Linked DNA regions of Endozoicomonas gorgoniicola. The protein of the gene in region 1 interacts with the protein of each later gene in a pairwise test. Links are inferred from orthologs where the notes say so. Each region holds a gene or a part of one and is shown in the gene's direction. Other genes may lie near its edges. The genes, in order: ndk, NX722_RS18580 and ung.

Region 1 (7,545 bases):
GGGCTCCGGGACCACCAAGGAAGACGGCAGTGGCAACGCCGGCAATATTACCGGTACCAACGGTAGCCGACAGGGCCGTCATCAATGCCTGAAAGGGTGAGATTTCCCCCGCCTTGTCGTCGCCTTCTGCCGGTGTACGACCACTCCATAATAGTTTGAAACCGGTTCCCAGCTTGAGCAGTGGCATCAGCCGCAGACCCAGCATCAGGAATAGCCCTACCCCCAGAATAAGAACAAGCATTAACGGTCCCCAGACGACCCCGTTAATGGCGTTCACAATATTTGTTATTTGTTCCATGGTTTTATCCGCTGTTAGCTTGTTGTTCAGCTGCGTCACAGACCGGAGATACATCACTAACCTTGTGAAAATTCCAGCAAAAATCGTCCGTTCGCAGGTGGCTTTAACTTAATGAATTAGGTGGGAAAATTCAACGGAGGCTCAGACTGCATAAGGTCTGGCGGGTTTCATATAGGAAACAAATGTCGTCAATCAGGGAGTCTTCCTTTAATTCACGGCTCGGCTTGGTTACTATTGCCGATACTTCTTTAGTTGCCCTTTTTCAGTTGCTCCTAAGCTGGATCAATTCATGCAGGTGAAAAATAAAAATGACTGAGCAGGCTTATTTTTTACAACGCGAAAAACAGTCAGTAATGGTTACGCGCGGCGACAGAGAAGCGTCTGTTGAGCCTCTGCAACTGGGGCAGCGGGTTCGGGATATTCGACAGAGCAAGAACCTGACCCTTGAGGAAGCCAGCAAGCTGACCGGGCTGGCACGTTCCACCCTGTCGAAGATCGAAAATGAACAGATTTCCCCCACGTTTGCAGCGGTCACCAAACTGGTCACTGGATTGGGGATTGATATTCCACAGCTGTTCACCCAGCCCGACACCCGAACCTCTGCCACTGGCAGGCGCGCCATAACCCGTAAAGGGGAAGGGCAGTTGCACCCTACCACGACCTACGAACATGAGCTGCTGGCAGATGAGTTGTCGGGTAAGCGCATGATTCCCTACCGGACCACCGTGTTTGCCCGCTCTTTTGATGACTATCAGGACTGGGTGCGGCATGAGGGGGAGGAATTTCTGCTGGTATTGAGCGGTCGACTGGCGCTGTTTACCGAGTTCTACCAGCCTGTTGAACTGGATGAAGGCGACAGCGCTTATTATGATGCCGAAATGGGACATGTGCTGGTATCGCTCAGTGAAGAAGACGCTGTGGTGTTGTGGGTGACCGCCTGATTCTAAAGCAGCCTGAAGGGAGTGATGCCATACTATGGGGCAGAATCTACAGGAGAATAAAGGCATGAAATACCATCATCTTGGTATTCCTACCCAAGAAAAGTTAAAGGACGAGAAACACCTGCCTCACCTGAAAATGTATGTCAGCGGCTTTGGGCGCAACCCTTACGGAGTGGAATGGATGCGCTTTGAAGAAGACGCCGACTACCCCGAGCTGGTGAAGACCGTCCCTCATGTCTGCTTTGAAGTGGACGACCTGCAGGCTGCCATTAAGGACAAGCACGTCATCATTGAACCAAACAGTCCCAGCCCCGGGGTGTGGGTCGCTTTTATTGAGGATAACGGTGCGCCGGTAGAATTTTTGCAGGTAGACCGGACGATTGCAGAGGCAGGAATATAAAAGGCTGTCAGGATTTCAGGGTGTTGCTGAAATTTTCAATAGAGGGAAGTTCAGTAAGGTTGCAGCCCGGCGACGGGTTATAAAGACTTTCAGACACCGGAACTTATTGTTCAGGCTATAGTCCATGCTTGATTATGGTTTGAACAGGTATGCATACACAATGAAATCTGCTGTTAAATGGTTGTTGGTGCTTCTTGTCACGATTAACTCTGCAGGGTTAATTGCTGAAGATGACAGAAATGCAGAAGATACTAAAGCGGTGTTGGACATACTGAACAGCGAGCGGAAAAATGCAGGTATTCAGTCTGTTTATCAATTTAATAAAGCCCTGGAAGACGCTTCACGCAGGCACTGCCTCTACTGGTCTGAACATTATGATCGGCTGAGACAGAGCCTGAATACAGGTCAAATCAGCTGGCATGATGAGCAGGATATAGCGGGTTCAGAGTACTACACAGGCAATATGAGAGAGCGGGCGAAAAAGCAGGAATATACTTCCGGTGTTGCTGAGAATATTCATGTAGGTCTTGAAAGTTGGGCTGAAGCCATAAGTAGCTTAATGAGTTCAATGGGACATAGATTGAACTTTCTGAATCCGAAACTTAACGATATTGGGTTTTATAGCTGCCGTATTGAGTCAGTTTTTCCCAGTGAGTCACGAAGGCTTTATGTCTTTATGATGGGCAATGACTATGGTCGCGTGTTCAATGAGAAGACCAGGGAACTCTGCGCAAAAGAAGCGTTTAAGAACTGTCCTGCGGGCATGAGGACCTGTTCGGTCATTTTTTGCGGTAATGGTCTGGGAGTCCTGGAGTCGCGCGTCAGTTATGACGCAGCCAGTCTGGTTCGCCAGCAGAACAGCGGCTTTGTGATGTACCCGTTTAATGGCGCTGTGGTTGATCCTTTGTCCTCAAACCTTAAACATTATGATGACGATCCTGGTCCGTTAAGGGGGCAGATGATCAGTGTTGAGTTGCTTCCGGAGACACAAAAGCAAATTTTCGGTCTGCTGATGATGTTGGTTGACATCCGTTCAGATGAAATTTTAACCCTGGTTCCAGTCAACAGAGGTTTGCCCGCAAACCGACCGGGAATAAATGCCTGGATACCACAATCTCCCCTGAGGGTGGGCGGTCAATACCGCATGGTGATGAAGTATAACCACTTCAGCGACGGATGGCAGGTGCGGGAATCTGAATTTACCGTTCAAAAGCCGGAAGGGAAGGTGATCAATATTTCAAACCTTCAACAGACAGTGTCTGTCAAAAAGGGAGAGGTGAACCTGCTTGTTATTGACTGGAACCTGACCCCGCGAAAGGCAATCAATAACATTAAGACTGTTTACTGGGAGTCAGGCAACTACGTGACTAAAGTTGTGGGGGATAATGTGATCAAAGTTCAGTCCTACGTAGACAGGTTGATTATCAGAAATGCCGACAACAACATGGAGATCAGCGTTAATGCCCGGGATTAGGCTTTACGGAGGTTGATGAACTCCGTCAATGAATGTAACAGATTCGCTGCCTGCAACGTGTAATCCGACGGCGGGCTGCGGGTCATAAAGACTGACAGTTCCACTGTCATCGTTTACAATGCCGCCATGCCATTCTGTAGCGATACTCCTGTAAGCAAGGCTCTGGAACTTACAGATGGTCGTGAAGAATGTCTCGAACTGAATTATAAGAACGGCCTTTTTCTTCGGAATAATAGGCCACGAACAAAAATGAGTTTGGAGAGTGTAAATGGCCGTAGAACGCACTTTATCGATTATTAAGCCGGACGCTGTTGCAAAAAATGTAATCGGTAAAATTTACAAGCGCTTTGAAAAAGCAGGTCTGAATATCGTTGGCTCACGGATGATCCATTTGAGTCAGGAGAAAGCAGAAGGCTTTTATGCAGAACATAAAGAACGGCCATTTTTTCCTGATCTGGTGGCCTTTATGACGTCTGGCCCGGTCGTAGTGTCTGTCCTGGAAGGAGACAATGCCGTTGTCCTGCACAGGGAACTGATGGGAGCGACCAATCCGGCTGAAGCAGCACCAGGAACCATCCGTGCGGATTTTGCTCAAACCATTGACGAAAACGCCGTACACGGTTCTGACTCTCCAACATCAGCAGCTCGGGAGATCGCTTATTTCTTTGATAAAGCGGAACTCTGTCCGCGAACGAGATGATAGTACGATTGCCGGGTATAAATACCCGGCGATTTTGAGGTGTAAAAATGTCAGAAACAGTCGGTCAGTCCGTCTCTGAAGTAAATGAAATGGCTAAAACCAACCTGCTGGGTCTGTCCCGCAGTAAGATGGAAGCCTTTTTTGTCAGCATTGGTGAAAAGAAGTTCCGCGCTCAGCAGGTGCTGAAGTGGATCCACCATGAGCGTGTTGACAGCTTCGACGACATGACCAATGTCAGCAAGGCTCTGCGTGAGCGACTGAAACAGGTCGCTGAAATTCGCGGGCCTGAAATCGTCAGCAGCCACTTTTCCGAAGACGGCACCTGCAAATGGGTCGTACGGGTAACCAGTGGCAGCTGTGTTGAAACCGTTTATATCCCTGAAGGAGACCGTGGCACGTTGTGTGTTTCCTCTCAGGCAGGCTGCTCCCTGGACTGCAGCTTTTGTTCGACTGGCAAGCAGGGGTTTAACTCGGATCTGACAGTGGCTGAAATCATTGGTCAGGTCTGGGTGGCTGCCCGTCATTTTGGCAATGTACCTGCCAAAATAGACCGCCGTATTACCAATGTGGTGATGATGGGAATGGGCGAGCCGTTGATGAACTTCGACAATGTTGTGGATGCCATGAACCTGATGATGGATGATTTTGGCTATGGCCTGTCCAAGCGTCGGGTAACCCTGAGTACTTCCGGTGTTGTGCCTATGTTGCGAAAGCTGGGCGAGGTGACGGATGTTTCGCTGGCGGTGTCCCTGCATGCGCCGAACGACGAGCTGCGTAATGTGCTGGTTCCCATCAACAAAAAGTACCCACTGGCTCAGTTGATGGATGCCATTGATTTTTACATGAACTCTCTGCCCGACAATCGTCGTGTAGTGACCATCGAATACACTCTGCTGGCGGGTGTGAACGATCAGCCGGAACATGCAGAGCAACTGATTCAGCTGCTTAAGGATGTGCCATGCAAGCTGAATCTGATACCCTTTAACCCATTCCCCCATTCCGGTTATGAGCGCCCCAGCAATAATGCCATTCGCCGTTTTCAGGAGAAAATGCAGGCTGCGGGTTTCAATGCAACCGTGCGCAAAACCCGGGGGGATGATATCGATGCTGCCTGTGGCCAGCTGGTGGGTCAGGTCAATGACCGTACCCGCCGGAGCCAGCGTTATATCGAAGCCAGGCAGCTGGAAGCCTGATAAGCCTTTGCAGAGCAGTGCGCCTCATGAACTGAGTGTGCTGCCCTGATGGACAGTACTAATAATTTGGCCAGTACTAATAATTTGGGGAGAGACATGACTGCAAAACGGAAGCTTTGTTCAGCTTTCATGTTCGCATTGCTGAGTATGATGTTGTCGGGGTGCGTGTCCACAGGAAACCGGCCGACAGATAAAAACCAGGCAGTCCGAAGTTATATCGATCTGGCCAGGGGGTATGTGCAGCAGGGTTATACCGAAAATGCCATCAAACCTCTGAACCGGGCTCTGGAACTTCGACCCGGCTCGCCGGATGTGCATGCTATGTTTGCCCTGGTGTATCAGCTGCAAGGTGAAGACAAGTTGGCTGAACAGTCGTTTCGCAAAGCGCTTTCTCTCAGTTCCGGTTCGGCAGAAATACACAACAACTATGGCGCATTTCTTTTCAGCCAGAACCGTTTGAGCGAAGCTTACCGTCAGTTTACACTGGCTGGAGATGATGTTCGCTATTCTCAGCGCAGTCGTGTTTTCGAGAATATGGGGCGGGTTGCGTTGCAGCAGGGGCAGCGCAGTCTGGCTCGGCAGAATTTTGAAAAATCCCTGAAACTTAATGCCAATTTGCCCAGATCCCGGCTGGAACTGGCGTCTCTGCTTTATGAGCAGGGGGAGTACCTTCTGGCCTGGGAGCATTATCAGACATTTGTCACACTGTCGTCGCAAAATGAGCGTAGCCTGCAGCTGGGCATCAGGCTGGCCAGAGCCAACGGCGACAATAACGCTGCAGCCCGTTATTCTAATGAGCTGCAGCGTTATTATTCCAGCCCGGAAGCGGGACGGAATACCCGGAGTCGAAGCAGTTATGACTACTGACTTATTAGAAACAAAGACCGATACAAACAGTGAAAGCCTCTTGGACGAATCCACACAGGTCGATGCTCAGTCGACACACGAACAGGAAAGAGAAGAAGGCTTGCAATCTCCAGGTGAGCGACTGCAACGATTCCGTGAGCAGAAGAGGCTGACAACCGAAGAGGTGGGAGAAACCCTTAAAATTCCTGCGTCGTATATTGATGCCATTGAATGCAGTGCGTTTGATAAATTGCCAGGGTTGATGTTTGTCCGGGGTTATCTTCGGAGTTATGCCCGCCTGGTGGATCTTGACCCGGATGAGATTATTCAACGGTTTGATCAGTTCACCGGAGACAACGGTAAAGAAACACCCAGGCTGTCTGAAGGAAAAGATGTAGAGATTCGTCGTCAGGTTTCTCCTGTCGTGAGTATTGGCGGTGCGATCAGTGTTATTGCTATTTTGCTGGTGGTGGCATTCAGTTATTACAACTGGGGTGGTGGGCGTGTAGCCAATACGTCTGCTGTTGCTGAAGTCTCTGAAAGCCCGGCCGTCCCTGAGCCTGAGCCTGAGCTTATTGTTGGCAACCCCACTCATCCGGTGACGGAGGCTGCACCAGAACAAGATGATCAGGAAGAGCAGCCTGCAGATTCCGTTCAGCCTGATGAAGAACTGATCGCTCCGGCGGTGTCTGACAATGCCCCTGAGACTGCTCAGACAACAGAGCAGGAAGTGTCGGGTATTGCTCCCGTTGAGCTGGCACTGCCGGATGAGACGCACCTGGTGATTCGCTTTATTGAGGATTGCTGGATTCAGGTTCGTGATATGGCGGGAAAAAGCCTTTATACCGATGTGCAAAAAGCAGGATCCACTCTGGATCTGGAAGTTCCTGATACCATTCAGGTACGCTTTGGCAACGTAGCCGGTGTTCAGTCTGCCACCTTCCATGGTGAACCGGTAGAGGTGAAGGCCACTGAACCGGGCCGCAATGTGGTGAGCCTGGTGCTTGGCTCTGAAGATGCCGGTTAATCTGTATTTTGACTGTTATCATTAAGCCGGAACCGTTATAGTTGCTCCTTTTGTCCGGTCAGCCCTGTCTGGTCGGCACAGTTGAGGATTTAGAGGGCGTCAGAAGTTGGCAAAGCAACTGAAAGCTATTCGTGGCATGAACGATCTCCTGCCAGATCAGAGTCCGGCATGGCAATATCTTGAAGGTAAATTCCGGCAGCTGATGGCTAACTACGGCTACAGTGAGATGCGTATGCCTATTGTTGAGCCCAGTGGCTTGTTCAGCCGTGGCATTGGTGCCGGTACCGATATTGTTGAAAAAGAGATGTACACCTTTGCTGACCGCAATGGTGAAAGTCTGTCAATGCGTCCGGAAGCCACCGCAGGCTGTGTACGCGCAGCGATTCAGCATGGCCTGCTGTATAACCAGGTTCAGCGTCTGTGGACGTCCGGCCCCATGTTCCGTTATGAGCGTCCGCAGAAAGGTCGTTACCGCCAGTTCTACCAGTTCAGTGTGGAAAGCTTTGGTATGGCCGGTGCGGACATTGATGCCGAACTGATTCTTCTCACCGCCCGTTTCTGGAAAGAGCTGGGGCTGACTGATCATGTGCGCCTGGAGTTGAATACCCTGGGTACGCTGGAGGCTCGTAAGAACTATCGTACAGCTCTGGTTGAGTACCTGAGCCG
Region 2 (7,448 bases), 3.1 Mb from region 1 along the record:
AAACTGATCTATGAGCGTGAGAGTAAAAAAATTCTGGGCGGACAACTGGTCGGCAGGCGTGGTGCTGTACTGCGTGTTGATGCATTGGCAGCAGCTATTTATTCCGGCATGACTACCGAAGAGCTGGGTATGCTGGATCTCTGTTATGCTCCGCCGTTTGCCCGCACCTGGGATGCGCTGAATGTTGCGGGGAATGTTGCTAAATAATGATTCCCGGATTCAGGTTGCTGGCAGTAGCCTGGAACAGGCAGAATACTCTGGTGTCTTACAAGTCACCTGCTGAATAACAAACCTGAATTCAAGTCATAAGTGCATAACCCATGACTTTTCTTGCATCTATTCCAGTTGACTCTTTAAATGCCTCATAAGGAGTCTTGTAGCCCAGGCACTTTCTTGGCCTGTTGTTCAGCTTATCCACTGCAATGATGACATCTTTTTCTGTCACGCCATTAAGCTCCATCGACTTGGGGAAATACTGCCTTAGCAAACCATTAGCATTCTCATTCTGGCCTCTTTCCCAAGAATGGTAGGGGGCAGCAAAGTAGCTGTCACATTTTAAAGCTTTGGCAATTGATTCATGCTGAACAAACTCCTTTCCATTGTCGTATGTTATTGTCTTTACAAACCTTTTCAGAGGCTTGAGTACGTCAATTATTCCCTGTTTAACCGCTTTTGCCTTCTTGCCTGGTAGAGGGACAGCAAGGCGAAGCTTGGTTTTTCGTTCATCTAATGTAGCGATGGCTCCTTTATGATTTTTACCTATTACAGTATCAGCTTCCCAGTCACCAACTCGCTCTCTGTTGTTGACCACTTCGGGGCGTTCTTCAATGCCAACCCGATTTGGTATACCGGTTCGGTTATGAGCTGAACCGTATCGCTTTCGATAAGTTTTTTTCTGGTGCCTCAAGTGCTTATAGAGCGAGCCTCCGCGCCGTTTATCATCCGCTACAAATTGATAAATCGTCTCATGATGCAGCTTGATTACACCGTCCTTTTCAAGCCTTCCAGCCACTTGTTCAGGACTCCAATCTGAACGGATATCGTTTGAAATACGTTGTTTAATGTCGTCTGTCAGCTTAATAGCTTTTGGCTTATCTTTGTGCCGCTGCCGAGCTGTGCGATTAGCCTGTTGGTGCCTGTACCCTCTTTGCCCTTTATTGCGGTTTACTTCTCGCGACACGGTAGGCTGTGAACGGCCAAGCTTTTTAGCAATTTTGTTTTGTGAAGTCCCATTTTTGAGTTCAGTTTCGATATAATATCTCTCTTCAGAGCTCAGGTGTGTATAGGCCATCCTTGGCTTCCTCTGTATGGTTTGGTTGCTTTACAGAATACCCCTGAGTTCTGATTCACTTCAAAGGTTCTGAAACAATCCTCTGGTTACAGAGGTTATGCACTTATGATACGAATTCAGGAAATAACAAATAACAATGTCAAAAGTTACACTGGAACAGTGGCGTATGCTTCACGCTGTTGTTGAATATGGAGGTTTTGCCCAGGCTTCCAGCGCTCTGCATAAAAGTCAGTCGACGATCAGCTATGCCGTTAATAAGTTGCAGGATCAGCTGGGTGTGCGGATTCTTGAGGTGCGTGGGCGCAAGGCAGAACTGACAGAGGCGGGCAAGGTTATGCTGCGTCGTTCTCAGGTTTTGCTGAAGGAATGCGATGCTCTGGAAAAAATTGCAGGCAGTCTGTCGATGGGGTGGGAAGGCGAGCTGACGCTGGCGGTTGAGGTGTTATTTCCCGATACGATTCTGATGGATATTCTGGAAGATTTTTCGCAGGTATCACGCAGTACCCGCCTGGAGCTGGTGGAATCGGTGTTATCAGGAACCACTGAACGGTTGGTTTCTGGTCAGGCTGACCTGGTGATTACCGGTGTGCTGCCTTCCGGGTTTCTGGGCGAGAAACTGCTTTCTATAAGATTTTTGCCCGTTGCCCGTTTTGATCACCCCCTGTTTCAATCCGGCAAAACCATTACTGAAAAGGAATTAAAACAACAGCGACAGATTGTTGTTCGCGATTCCGGAATTAAACGCAGTAGCAGTGCTGGCTGGCTGGGTACTGAAGAACGCTGGACCGTGAGTAATATGACGACAGTGGTCCGGTTGCTGGAGCAGGGGCTGGGGTTTGCCTGGCTGCCTGAACACTATATTGAAGCGCAGCTGGAAGCCGGAACCATTAACGTATTACCCATGGATTCAAAGGGAATAAGGGTAGTGCCTCTGTATATGGTCTTTCCTGATGATGACAACACCGGTCCTGCCACTCAGGCGCTGGCAGAAATTGTCAGAAAACATTGTCGTTAATTTGAGAGGTCGTTAATTTGAGGAAGGGGTTAATCATGGATCGTAAGGCACTGAGGTCAGCGTTAAGAGATCGTCGTCGGGCGTTATCAGGGCTTCAGCAAGAGCAGGCAGCGGCTGGCGTGCTGAAACAGCTAAAACAGTTACCTGAATTCAGCAAAAGCCGGAAGCTTGCTGTGTACCTTGCCAATGACGGTGAAATCAGTCCCGAATGCATTGTGCAATATGCCTGGCATGAAGGCAAAAGCTGTTATCTGCCAGTACTGGATAATAATGATAAGACCCAAATGTATTTTCAGCGATATACCCCGGAGACGGTTCTGTTGCCTAATCGCTTTAATATTCCGGAACCCGTACTGGATTTGTCGTTGTGTATTCCGGCCACTGAACTGGATCTGGTATTGATGCCTCTAACCGGTTTTGATGAGTCGGGTGGACGTCTGGGGATGGGTGGTGGTTTTTATGATCGGGCCTTTGCCTTTGTCAAAACATCCGATAAGCCGGTTTTAGTCGGGCTGGCTCATGAATGTCAGAAAGTAGAATCGATTCCGGTGGCGGAATGGGATGTGCCAATGTCAGGCATAGTCACTGAGGGCAAAGCCTATAATGTGTTGAAGAAATTTTCTGATTAAAAACGGGGGACAACCCGGAGATTCTAAAGTGTCAGTAATTAATGGCAGTTTATTTGACGGCATCGTCCAGTTTCATGACCCTGAAAGTCAGGCAAAAACTGCTGTGATTGTAATAGACGAAAAGGATTGCCCGTGTATATCTGAAACATTCAGTAATTGTGTAGCCAGACAAAAAAGTCAGCAGTGTGTGCTACGTTTTTGTAAGGGTTTAGGTTGCCAAATCATTGTTGTACATGAATGCATAGAGCGCAGAGCCAAACATATCTATAACATTATTGGAGAACCAGATTTTTCATGTACAAAAGAGGATGATGGTGTACTTTCTTCCAGCACCAAGCCTCCTCTGATGAAGCATCTGGTACTCAATAACATAACCAGCCTTGTAATAATGGGATCGTATAGTTCTTTCTGTGTTAGAGAGACATTGATAGGCGGCTATGACGAGGAGCGGGTTTACCCGGGTTTACTGGATAAACAAATAACAGTACTTTCGTCTCCATCACTGATAGGCCCTTACTTGCCAGAAGCCTACGCACTGAAGCCAAAATTTAGTTCACCAGCGACTTCATATGAATTCTTTAAGCCCTTATTTAAAGGCAAATTGACCTGGCCTGTCTTTACTTTGCACCCTGGAATGAGGTTCTATACAAAAGTAACTCGGGTTTAAAGTCACAGCAGCCCCCTGCCACCCTCGTATTGTGACTGGAAATTGTCAACTTTTTATGTCAAGGGCTGGAGCCTTAAGTCAGTGCCATTGCCTTTGAATGCTTTACGTTTTCTGTCGTATCTTCAGCTGGGCGAACATCGACGTCTAATACTTGTGGCAGTCTCTCTTGCTTATCGCCCACCCGGAATATAATTATCCATGTAGTACTGCTGGCATTCAGGCCAGTTCAGATTCCCGCAAGTGCGACTATAAACTGCTGTTCTGAAGTCTTTGCCCGCATTCTCAGCAAGATGCACATAGTACAGCCCACACTGTCCGATATCATCAACGCCGCCACAAACTGATTGATACAAATAAGCTCTGATTCTTTCATTCTGATGAAGTAAGTAGCCAAAGGATGAGACCAGGAGAGTAGCGGTTACCTTATAGAGGGAGGTGAAGTGCCGGAATCGATTATTGCTATAACGCTCCCATTTATCTTTAACGGATTCTTCTGGAAGACCTTCTTTCAGCTTTGGGGTAACCCGGCTTTTCACAGGCTTTTCATCAGATAACCCCATACTTCTGAAATCGCCAGCTCGCGTATCGTAGCAAGTAGCAGGGCATTCATTGCTGCTGCAACTAGCAGGGCTTATTGGTGTTCCTGCAACCAGTGCAGGCTCTTCCTGAACAGACACGTTCAGCGGTTGCAAGGGCAATAACCCGTATTCGGGAGATACAACAAATCGGAATGATGCAGCATTCAGCATATCTTCCACCGATTGCTGAGAGAGTTCTCTGTAATACCGAATAGTTATTTCGAACTCTGGGATGTTGACAATTCCTGCGTCCAGAGAGTTCACGGGGTTCACGTAGCCCATGGATACTAACCTGACCCCGGAAGGGTCACTGCCATCAAGCACCAAAGTAGATTCAGCTGATGCCATTGACAGAAGAATGGCAACTTCAAGGCTTTCAAATTGATCCATATCCAGCCTGAGATCATTGATCAGCTCAATAGGGAGGCGGGCGACTTGTTCTGCATTTTGTCTAATGGGTTCTAAGGTATTTATCGCCGTTAGAAGGATGCTGTGATATCCATGATTCGAAATACGCTCCAAACTTGCTATCAGTTGCTCTCTCTGAAGTGCAAACTTCATCATAAGCTGTTTCACCAGCATGTCACTCACCGCTGCTGCCTGAGCATGAGGGCTATCCCACGACTGTGGGTCAATGTCTTGAAACCGGGAAATAACAGGCGGTTGTTCAGGAAGTCGAAGCATGAGTAACGTCATCAAGCGTGCACCATGAATCTCTATGCTGTCATGCTCCCTGTCATAGATTTGCATTGAGCGTACAATCGAGGAGGAATGGCAGAACCTGCCATCTTCCAGCGGTTTGCACTTAACCACTTTGTAATCCAGTGATTCGAGAATTTCTTGTAACTGTTCAGGTATAGCCGCTTCGTCGCCCTTGCCAGCTATTGCTACTCCAGCCCGACACACCAGAAAGGTTATTAACAGCGAGCGCACAAATAAACGTTTAAAGGTATCAGGCTCTCTCATCTCTCCACCACTGTTGTTTCTATTTATTTCGCAGCAAGGCTTTGGGGAATAAGCTCCAAAGCCCTATCACTTATAGACCATCTGAAAAGACTATGTACGAGAAAAAGTTTTTAGATAGTTTCTAAGTGAGAACTTTTCAGGGAGGATTCCTCTAGAGCTATTGGAGTAGACAAAGACAATGATCCGGAAGTGCATGAACCCAATAGAGATGTACTAAACGGGACGCAAAGAGCGCCCGGACGTTGCGTAAAAGTCATAGTGCCAGCAGCCCGGGGCGATCTCATTTGGAGCCAATGGCACTAACATTTTGCGCTTTTTTTTTGCAACTAATAATACCCATTCTGCCATCACCCCCTGCACATAAACATTAAGCTTGCCGTTCCCTGGCAGCCTTGCATATCAATGCCTAAATCAGTGAGGCGGTTGCGGCGGTAGTCGCTACAGCCAGAACAAACACTGTCAGCAATACAGAGATAGGGTCGCGGGTTTTTCTTACCATTATTATTACTCTCTCCGGTTTTTGTCAGGCAACTCCCCTGTGGATAGTGAATTTAGCCCGATAGTCAGCAACGATCAGCGGTAGAAAAAATAGGATTCTCTCCGTTAGTTTTTGTTGCTTTGTATTAAGTTTCCAGTGAAATCTGTCACAAAACATTAACCTCTGCAAGTAAACAGTCTTTGTCGCGCATAATTAATTAACTTAATTATGAGTTCAGTCAATATTTGTGCTTAATCCTGGAAAAAAATGGATAGATATTCAAAAAAGTCTCTGTTTTTTCAGTTTTTCTCGCAGGCTGCATTGAGTCTGCGAGGGTCGTTCTTATCAGCTGCTAAGACTTTGACGAAGCGCCGCAAGGGCATTGTTACCGGTCAGTTTTTTCTGTTCCTCAGTGGCTTTTTCACCAAATCCTGAATAGGTCAGGTCTTCCTGGGGTAGTTCATCAAGGAAGCGGCTGGGTGTTGTATCAATGACCTCGCCGAACTGTTTGCGTTGCCCTGCCAGGGTCATGGTCAGAGATTTTCTGGCGCGGGTAATGCCGACGTAAGTCAGACGACGTTCTTCCTCTATGTTGTCCTCTTCAATACTGGTTCGGTGTGGCAGCAGGTCTTCTTCCATGCCCATCATAAAGACATGTGGGTATTCAAGGCCTTTGGAGGCGTGCAGGGTAAGCAGTTGTACTCGGTCTGCGTCGTCTTCTTCTTCCTGACGCTCCATCATATCCCGAAGAATCAGGCGACTGATTGCGTCTTCCAGGGTAGCGTCTTCATCGCCCCGTTCAAGAGACTGCTGCAAAGAGTCGATCAGGAACCAGACATTGGCCATGCGCTTCTCTGCACCGGCCGGGGTAGCTGTTGTCTGCATCAGCCAGTTTTCATAGCCACAGTCGTCGATCATTTCCCGAACGGCTTTGAGTGGATCTTCCTCTGTCTGTGACAGTCTGGAAATAGTATCCATCCACTCAGTGAAATCCCTGAGTTTTTTCACATACTTTGGGGAAATCGCTTCCTGTAAACCCATTTCCTGACAGGCTGCGTACAGGCTTAACTGGTGTTCACTGGCATAATTACCCAGTTTTTCCAGCGTAGATGGGCCAATCTCACGACGGGGAACATTGACGACGCGCAGGAAAGCGTTGTCATCGTCCTGATTCACCAGAAGGCGCAGGTAAGCCATGATATCTTTGACCTCAGCCCGGGAGAAAAACGACGTGCCGCCATTAATATGGTAAGGGATCTGATGCTGTTGCAGTTTCATTTCCAGCAGGCGGGACTGAAAGTTACCCCGGTACAGCACCGCATAGTCACGGTAGTTGGTATCGTGTCTGAGCTTCTGGGTAAGGATTTCTGTAGCAATGCGTTCGCACTCGGCGTCGTCACTTTTGCAGCGGATCACCCGAATAATGTCGCCCATACCGAGTTCACTCCACAGGGTTTTTTCAAACACATGGGGGTTGTTGGCGATCAGGGTATTGGCGGCTTTAAGAATACGACTGGTGGACCGGTAATTCTGTTCCAGCTTGATGACCCTCAGGCTTGGGTAGTCATCTTTCAACAGCGCCAGATTTTCCGGGCGGGCGCCACGCCAGGCGTAGATTGACTGGTCATCGTCGCCTACTACCGTGAGCTTGCCACGAGTACCGACCAGAGCGCTGATCAGTTCATACTGGGCTCCGTTGGTATCCTGGTATTCGTCTACCAGAACGTAATGTACTTTGTTCTGCCAGCGTTCAAGAATCTCCGGATGGTGCCGGAACAGCATAACGGGTTGCAGAATCAGGTCATCAAAATCAACGGCGTTGTA
Region 3 (7,677 bases), 200 kb from region 1 along the record:
CAGAGCGCTCGTTTCAGCTTGAATGCCTGCGTAATGAAAATCTTCGCCCTGTGGCATTTAATCACCAGTCTTACCTGTTAAACAGTGTGGAAAGCTTTTTCTACCGTATGGGTTCAGAGCAGCCTGATATTGATGCCCAGCTCTTTTCAGCGGTCATTATGCAGGTCGAATATCAATGCATGGTTCAACCCGGTGACGAGCCGGACACCAGTCTGATTCGCAGTCGGTTAATGCGTCAGATCAGCCTGATGCTTAACCCCTAGTGGGTTAGTCTGACTATTGCCAGAATGGGCTGAATTCAAGAATGCTGTCTGTGCTGGTTCTGTCAGCGACTTCCAGACTGAGAATGCCCAGCTCCTGCATAAAGCCGTAAACCAGAACGGCGTTTGACAGCGTCAGGTGAGAGAACCCCCGATGTTGATGGTAGCCCAGCCGGTTCAGCTGTTGCTCTTTATCCAGCGGGTGTTGCTCAGTCTGTTCGCGATTCAGGGAGCGATCAATAAATTGCTTCACCTCATGCTGTGTGATCAGCAATTGCTCTGGTTCCGTTTTCACTGCCTCCAGCAGGCTGTACTGGAACAAGCTGCCAATTGCCACGACTTCTCCCTTATTTCGGGTGATTTGTGAGCGAACCAGTTTCGGAACCTTTTCCGCCAGATGATGAGCAAACCTTATTCCTTCTTCAAACTGATCGCCGGTTAATGGGTGGAGGTTGTCGTCTTTCTGGAAGTCCTTCCCCTGAACGACTTCCAGCAGGTAGCGGAAAAATGACCGGGAACCAGTATCCCCCTTGTAAGCCAGAGTCTCAGCGGCCGGATCGTCTGCAATCAGCTGGTAGCTGTTATTACCAATATCCCAGACGACGGGGTTGCCGGGCTTTTTGCTGGCACGCAGTGCGGTGAAATAGTCCATCTGGTCTTCATCATCCTGCGTCAATATCTGTATAACCAGACCGGTTTTACCCTGCAGGGCTGACTGAACTTCTACCTTGTTGCTGGCAATTCTGATGGCTTCTGTTGCAACCACCTTGATATGAGCGGTGTGGTAATAGCTGGCTTTATCTTTCAGTCTCAGAAATATATCTGACATGGCACCAAGGGCGGCCTTGTCGATGATGCGCCGGTCATTATTCAGCACATTGTCATGTAAGCGGAAGGCGATACTGTCCTGATCTTTGATCTCCAGAATAGTGTCAGTATTGCTGTTTACGTCCGCAATAGCGTACTTGATGGCGCTTGAGCCGACTTCAATGGCCATGCGACGCTCGACGCTGCCTGTGGCAAACAGAGGTGATGCGATAAAGCAGGTGATAATCAGCAAATGGCGGAGTAGAGCGCGTTTCATGGTAGCTCCTTTGGGTAATCAAAAGAGTTTGTCGGCCACAGAATGGGGTTGTTAATGGTCGAATCCGTGCATTGCTTTTATAATCCCGTCTGATTTTTTGATAAGTGGCTGGCTGGTTAATCCTGCTGCCCCGGGAGAAGGTACATGCGCGAAGTCAGGCTTGAGCCTACATGGAAGGCTCATCTGCAGGACGAGTTTGATAAAGACTACATTCAGACCCTCAGAGCCTTTTTGCTGGCTGAAAAAGCGGCTGGCAAAACGATTTATCCAAGCGGTAATGAATATTTTAATGCCCTGAACCTGACGCCTTTCGACCAGGTGAAGGTGGTAATACTGGGGCAGGACCCTTACCACGGTCCGGGGCAGGCACATGGACTGTCGTTTTCAGTTCGACCCGATATAGCCATTCCACCGTCTCTGGTGAACATGTACAAAGAGCTGCACAGTGATCTGGGTATTGAGCCTGCCCGACATGGTTTTCTGGAGCACTGGGCTCAGCAGGGTGTTCTGCTGTTAAACAGTGTTCTGACCGTTCAGCATAAACAGGCGGCGTCGCACCAGGGACGAGGCTGGGAAGAGTTTACGGATCGCATTATTGCTGAACTGAATGAAAAACGTGAAAACATCGTGTTTATTCTTTGGGGAAGTTATGCCCAGCGCAAAGGACGCTTTATTGATGCTTCAAAGCATTGTGTGATCAAGTCGGTGCATCCGTCACCTCTGTCGGCTTACCGTGGCTTTTTTGGCAGTAAGCCGTTCTCCAGAGCCAATGATTACCTGAAATCCTGCGGGATCAGCCCGGTGAACTGGCGTTTGCCTGATGTCGTATATTAATAAATAACCCGGGACGTATGGAAAGCGCTTCTTCAGTTTTCTGAAGGAGCGACCGGGTACTTAATCATCAGCGGAACATACTTTGAAAACAGCCCACTCTTCCCCGACACATTGGGCATGATTAAAAATGGCTGTTATGTACAGACCCAGCATAAACTGATCCTTGTTCGCTTGCTGGGTTAGCCCGTAGTGAGTATCAAATATCTGCGTCACCCTGCCATCATACCGCAGGCCAATAGCATGCCCGGAAAGAGATCCTGAATCTTGTATTTTATCGAATACGAACAGGCAGTGACAGGGCTCACGTGAGACCCATTCATAGATGCTTTGAACATTGAAGCACCCGAAGCCTCGCATGGACTCCCGGGAATCCAGATGCATATGTTGGAGTATGGGGGTAATAGTATCAGATCGCACGGCTCCCTCGGGTATCGGGAGTATGTCGCAGGCCGACTGGATGATTGCCATCTCGTGAACAGAGCCCAGCTCATCGGCACTTAACACCCCTGTCCCCCCGGAAGCGATGCTCTTTTTTAGCCAGGTTATTGCGGCCCCCAGACATAACCCGGCCGTTTTTTTGTTATAGCTTGCCTCCATTATGGTTCTGCCGGCAACGACTCTTTTGCGCCAGCGGGAATAAACGGATGCCTGGGGATTGAATGTGAAAATAATCTCCATTTTGTCCCTCAACATTAGCACTGGATGCGATTGTGGCCTGATACGCAGGCTGGGGTCGGGTTCTGCTCGACCCGGCCTGCGTAAAAAGATAATGTCATCTCCTCAGGAGAGGTACAAAAGGCTTAAAGGATTAATGCCTTGCTTATGGCAGCGTTACTTCACCCGCCAGGCTTTGCCCCAGTTGCTCTTTAACCTGCTCCACGGTCAGACCGTTAGAGAACAGATGGTGCAGCTTACAGAACATGGCTTCGGTGGTGGTGTCCAGTCCGCCCACTACACCGGCATTGGCCAGTGCGGAACCGGCTGCGTAACTGCCCTGATGCACAGTACCTCGGTGGCACTGGCTCAGGTTAATAATCAGCTTGCCTGCATCTGTCGCTTTCTTCAGGGCATGCAGGAAAGCCTGGTCACCATCCGGGCCGTTGCCGGTACCGTAAGTACGCATGATAAAAGCTTTCATTGGCTGTTGCAGAATGCTTTCAATCCATTCCGCATTAATGCCCGGGAATAGCTGCAGGATACCGACATGGGTTTCAGAGTCACAGCTCAGGAGGAACTTGGGCTCATCTTTCGGCTTGTGCAGCAGGAATTCGTCCAGCTCAATATTAATGTCTGCGCGACCCAGCCATGGGTAGTTTGGCGTGTCGAACGCATCGAACAAATAGGCATTCTGTTTACGGCAGCGGTTGCCACGCATCAGACGACCATTGAAGTATAGACACACCTCTTTAATACGCTCATCGGCTGCCAGGCTCAGGGCTCCGACCAGGTTTTCCAGGCCGTCAGTGCGGGCTTCACACAGAGGAATCTGAGAACCGGTAAAAATAACCGGCTTGCTCAGGTTGCGCAGCATAAAGGACATCATGGAACAGGAGTAAGCCATGGTGTCGGTGCCGTGCAGTACTACAAAACCGTCGTATTGGTCGTATTTGCTGGCGATATCGTGAGCGATCTGTTTCCAGTTGTCTGGACGGATATTGCTGGAGTCAATCAGCTGCTCGTATTCACCCAGGTCAAAATCAGGCAGGCTGGTGCGAACATTAACAGGCAGTTTTTCTTCCAGCAGACCCATCAGGTTTTCTGCTGGCGCGTAGCCGGAGTCCGTAGGCTTCATACCAATGGTGCCGCCGGTGTAGGCAACGTAGATTTTTTTCATGATCATTTCTCTAGAAAAACGCCCGGAACAGTCCGGGCGCATAACTAAACAGTTTGATTAGTCCAGTGTTCAGACAGGCTGCAGTTGTGCAGACTTGACGTACTTATTGTCGTCAGGACGGAATTTACCCAGATACGCAAAGCCAATTACCAGGGCGATGCCGGCAAAACTCATCCACATGTAGGGAACGTACTCAAAAGTGGAAACGCCCAGCAGGCCTGCCATGAAAATACCATTATCACTCCATGGTACCATACCTGATGTCAGCGTTCCGCCGAATTCCGCAGAGCGGGAGAGCATACGACGGTCTACGTTCATGCGGTCGTAACTGCCGGACATGATCTTGGGGGTCAGGATCAGGGAGACGTACATGGCACTGCCGAATACATTGGCAAAGAAGGCGGTTACGACGGTGTAAGCGGTCAGGTTGCCTTCGTTGGTGATGCGGTTTTCGTACTGTTTGGCAACGGTCTCCAGAATGCCCACTTTATCCAGCAGGCCACCAAAGCCCAGACCGAAGATAATTACGGCCACAGAGCCCAGCATGTTAGACATACCACCACGGTTCAGAATGTTGTCGATAAACGCATTGCCGGACTCCATGGTCAGTGGTGCCCACATGCTGCTCAGTGCTTCAACCGGGGCACGATCCTGAAACAGGATGGCCCACAGCATACCCAGAACAGAACCAAACATGATGACCGGGTAAGAGGGCATCTTGCGGGACAGCATAAACAGAACTGCCGCCACAGGTATAAACGCCATCGGAGAAATATTGAAGTGAGATTCCATCACTTCCATAACCGCCTGAACCTGAGCCATATCAGCGTTACCGCTGAACTGGAAGCCGTAAACGGTGAAGGCAATGGCTGTCAGGATATAAGCGGTCAGACTGATTGGGAGCATGCCTTTGATGTGATCGACGATTTCAACGTCAGACATGGAAGAAGCCAGAATAACAGAGTCAGACAGAGGCGACAGTTTGTCACCAAAGTACACGCCTGACAGGATGGCACCTGCGGTGACGGGTGCCGGAACCCCCAGACCCTGACCAATACCCATCATGGCAATACCGGCGGTACCGGCAGCACCCCAGGAGGTACCGGTCGCCAGAGCCGTCATGGAGCAGATGACCAGTGTCGCCAGCAGGAAGATGGATGGATGAATAGACATCAGTCCATAATAGATAATGCTGGGTACAATACCGCCGGCAATCCAGGTGCCCACCAGAGCACCAACAGCCAGCAGAATCAGAATAGCGCCCATGCCTTTATAGATGCCTTCCGCTGCAGCGGCTTCCAGATCCTTATAGCTGTGACCCAGTTTGACACCCAGACCCATTGCCAGGAACCAGCCAACACACAACGCCAGCTGAATAGGCAGGTCCAGTTTGGCTGTGAATGAAAAAGCCAGTGCCAGGAATGTACCCAGTACCAGAAAAACCTGCAACATAGACGGCAGGCGTTTAGAACTTTTGTGCATTAAGAGTAACTCCATGAAACCTCGTAATAGCTGGCACATTATCACACTTCATAGGGTTGGTTATATGTTGATCTATGTCATGTAAATTTTCGCCAGCGAACGGAAAATTCTGTTTTTTGATGTAGGTCAATTTCTGGTCGCCGTGCTTCATGGCTGAGTGATTCTGTAAATAGTGGAAGCCCGTCTTCTGTTCGCGCACCCCGCCTGTTTGTGATGGCGGGTTACGTAGTGCCTGTCCGAAAACCCTCAAACACTTAAAAACAGCAGCCTGTAGCCCCATGCAGCCTGTAGCCCCATATAGCTCTTGCAGATTTTCCAAAACAGGCTGTTTGCACATTTTTTCTGTAGTAAGCGTTGTCCATCCGAGCCCAAACAGGAGTCCCTTGCTCAATTAATGGAGAAACGTCATTTTGAGCTGCTCTTTCCAGCCAATACAAACGTCACTGGCTCCGGGATTTAAACGACCACTGACCCACAGATGGCCAATGAAAATATTGTGGAGCCACTGCTGTCTATTGCCACTGTAGCCAATATCAGCCTGTTCAAAGTTGCGCCCTGTCACTTCGATCTCAGTACCGTCGAGAAATACCAGCAAGTAGTCTTTTTGTTCAACGAAATGCCGTATCACATCGGGTGCTATTTGCTGGCAAAGTCTGTGAGCAACGGAATACAAGGCTTTCACGGAATTTGCGTTAAATAATGCCAGGTACTCACCCATGCGTTTGGAAGAGCGTACATCTTCAAGGCCAGGCAGGCTAACAGCCGGTTTGTCTGCACGCAGGGCATCCATATCAGACAGTTTTCCATTACAGGCGCAGAAGTTGTGAATCAGGCCAGGAAGAGAGTCTTTGTCATCACAGCCCCGGTTTCGTTTCTTGAGGCAGATTTGGTCTTTGAGTAGATCAGGAAGCTTGAGCTGGTTGGCAAGTCGGGCAACGAACAGGCTGCCAGCCATACCTGTCAGCTTGGCATCGGTGAATTCTATGTCGATTTTTTCAGGTTTTGGAATTATCATCTGGAGGCGTCCCCTGTGTAGCACCTTGCAGGTGCGTTGTTATTCGCACAGGTATTTTGCCTGAACAGCACAGAGGGCGCCCCTTTCAGTTCATCCTATTTTATTTTTTTAAATCGTTAAGCGGGACTTAAGGAATGGACCGCAAATATTGTCAGGAGCTGCTATGAGGCTGGTTAAGTGCTTTCTCACTAACGCGGTCTCTTGTCGTTTGGTTATGCAGGAACTTTTTCTGGTTCCACGAGTCTACAGAATAACGTTTCCGATGAGTGATTTAATCGGTTCAAACATCATTCACTGATTACAGGTATGTCAAAGCTAACTTGTAACGCTGTTTTTTTGGAGAGCTTTATGGATCCAGTTAATAATAATTCACAACCAGTTTTTCCAGAACCTCAACGGGAGGATTCTCGGGAAGCGACTGATTTAGGAAGAATTATCGCTTCTCCAGGGGCTTCAAATTTTATAGACGTTGATCTCTTTGGTATAGGAAATACTTATGAAGACATTAGCTTCCCTGATGTCAATCTTTTTGATCGAACTATCAAGGTTCCCGATAGTTCGACGCCCACTGCATTTGTAGCAACTGCACTGCAACAACAGGAGGGTAGTGTTACTGTACAAGGCACTCAAACAACAGAGCCATCAGTGTTATCCCAACCATCAACTTCAGCTGAAACTTCCCAGGCAAGTACATCTCAGTCGTTCAATTTGGGAGTGGACAGTCATCAAAAGAAAGCTTTCTTTGACTATATAGAACAGCATAACATAGGAAATTTAAGAAGAATGGCCAGTGGTTCTCTGGAAGGGGATGAACTCAAAATTGCGGCTGCTTCTGTTGATGTATTTCTCAACATGGAATTGTCTGAAAACAAACGCCTCGACTCCCAAAACAGGATTCTTTTCAATTCATGCAAACAGCATACAGAGACTATTAAATTAAAAAATAAAGTGATTAGTGCCTTGGGGTCTAAGAAGGTAAAGTTATCAAAAGAAAAAAATATTTTACAGCAGCTAAATAAACAACTTGAAAATGAAAAAGAACAGCTGCAATCATCTTTGGATAAGGCTTATGTCGACGCACAAGAGCAGAAGAAAGTATCCGATGAATTGAAAGAGAAACTGTCTGGTATTGAAGACGAACTCAATAAAAAAGATAATATTGTCGAAC

The links.
Region 2: the proteins of ndk (region 1) and NX722_RS18580 interact in binary tests that used the Escherichia coli proteins (3 or more experiments, as listed by UniProt). The link is inferred for Endozoicomonas gorgoniicola from one-to-one orthologs.
Region 3: the proteins of ndk (region 1) and ung interact in binary tests that used the Escherichia coli proteins (3 or more experiments, as listed by UniProt). The link is inferred for Endozoicomonas gorgoniicola from one-to-one orthologs.

The regions. Positions count from the first base shown.
Region 1 is NZ_JAPFCC010000001.1:949,196-956,740, forward strand. The notes cover bases 2,301-5,097. They hold ndk (nucleoside-diphosphate kinase), read left to right. Parts: upstream 2,301-3,381; coding sequence 3,382-3,813; downstream 3,814-5,097. Other genes in these bases: NX722_RS04395 (CAP domain-containing protein), read left to right, coding at 2,301-3,113; rlmN (23S rRNA (adenine(2503)-C(2))-methyltransferase RlmN), read left to right, coding at 3,861-5,006. Also shown: NX722_RS04380 (alanine/glycine:cation symporter family protein), read right to left, coding at 1-298; NX722_RS04385 (helix-turn-helix domain-containing protein), read left to right, coding at 652-1,239; NX722_RS04390 (VOC family protein), read left to right, coding at 1,304-1,639; more of NX722_RS04395, read left to right, coding at 1,800-2,300; type IV pilus biogenesis/stability protein PilW, read left to right, coding at 5,103-5,873; NX722_RS04415 (helix-turn-helix domain-containing protein), read left to right, coding at 5,863-6,879; hisS (histidine--tRNA ligase), read left to right, coding at 6,986-7,545. UniProt on the Escherichia coli protein: Major role in the synthesis of nucleoside triphosphates other than ATP. The ATP gamma phosphate is transferred to the NDP beta phosphate via a ping-pong mechanism, using a phosphorylated active-site intermediate.
Region 2 is NZ_JAPFCC010000001.1:4,089,083-4,096,530, reverse strand. What follows is about bases 1,439-4,138. They hold NX722_RS18580 (5-formyltetrahydrofolate cyclo-ligase), read left to right. Parts: upstream 1,439-2,341; coding sequence 2,342-2,935; downstream 2,936-4,138. Other genes in these bases: NX722_RS18570 (hypothetical protein), read right to left, coding at 3,773-4,138; NX722_RS18575 (hypothetical protein), read left to right, coding at 2,964-3,602; NX722_RS18585 (LysR family transcriptional regulator), read left to right, coding at 1,439-2,306. Outside these bases: NX722_RS18595 (CoA-disulfide reductase), read left to right, coding at 1-207; NX722_RS18590 (IS30 family transposase), read right to left, coding at 299-1,291; more of NX722_RS18585, read left to right, coding at 1,428-1,438; more of NX722_RS18570, read right to left, coding at 4,139-5,146; DNA helicase Rep, read right to left, coding at 5,970-7,448. UniProt on the Escherichia coli protein: Involved in the removal of 5-formyltetrahydrofolate.
Region 3 is NZ_JAPFCC010000001.1:1,153,319-1,160,995, forward strand. The notes cover bases 405-3,333. They hold ung (uracil-DNA glycosylase), read left to right. Parts: upstream 405-1,488; coding sequence 1,489-2,178; downstream 2,179-3,333. Other genes in these bases: NX722_RS05340 (Ppx/GppA phosphatase family protein), read right to left, coding at 405-1,344; NX722_RS05350 (hypothetical protein), read right to left, coding at 2,239-2,856; ansA (asparaginase), read right to left, coding at 2,999-3,333. In the rest of the region: NX722_RS05335 (TetR/AcrR family transcriptional regulator), read left to right, coding at 1-263; more of NX722_RS05340, read right to left, coding at 277-404; more of ansA, read right to left, coding at 3,334-4,012; Na+/H+ antiporter NhaC, read right to left, coding at 4,082-5,494; NX722_RS05365 (hypothetical protein), read right to left, coding at 5,886-6,509; NX722_RS05370 (hypothetical protein), read left to right, coding at 6,858-7,677. UniProt on the Escherichia coli protein: Excises uracil residues from the DNA which can arise as a result of misincorporation of dUMP residues by DNA polymerase or due to deamination of cytosine.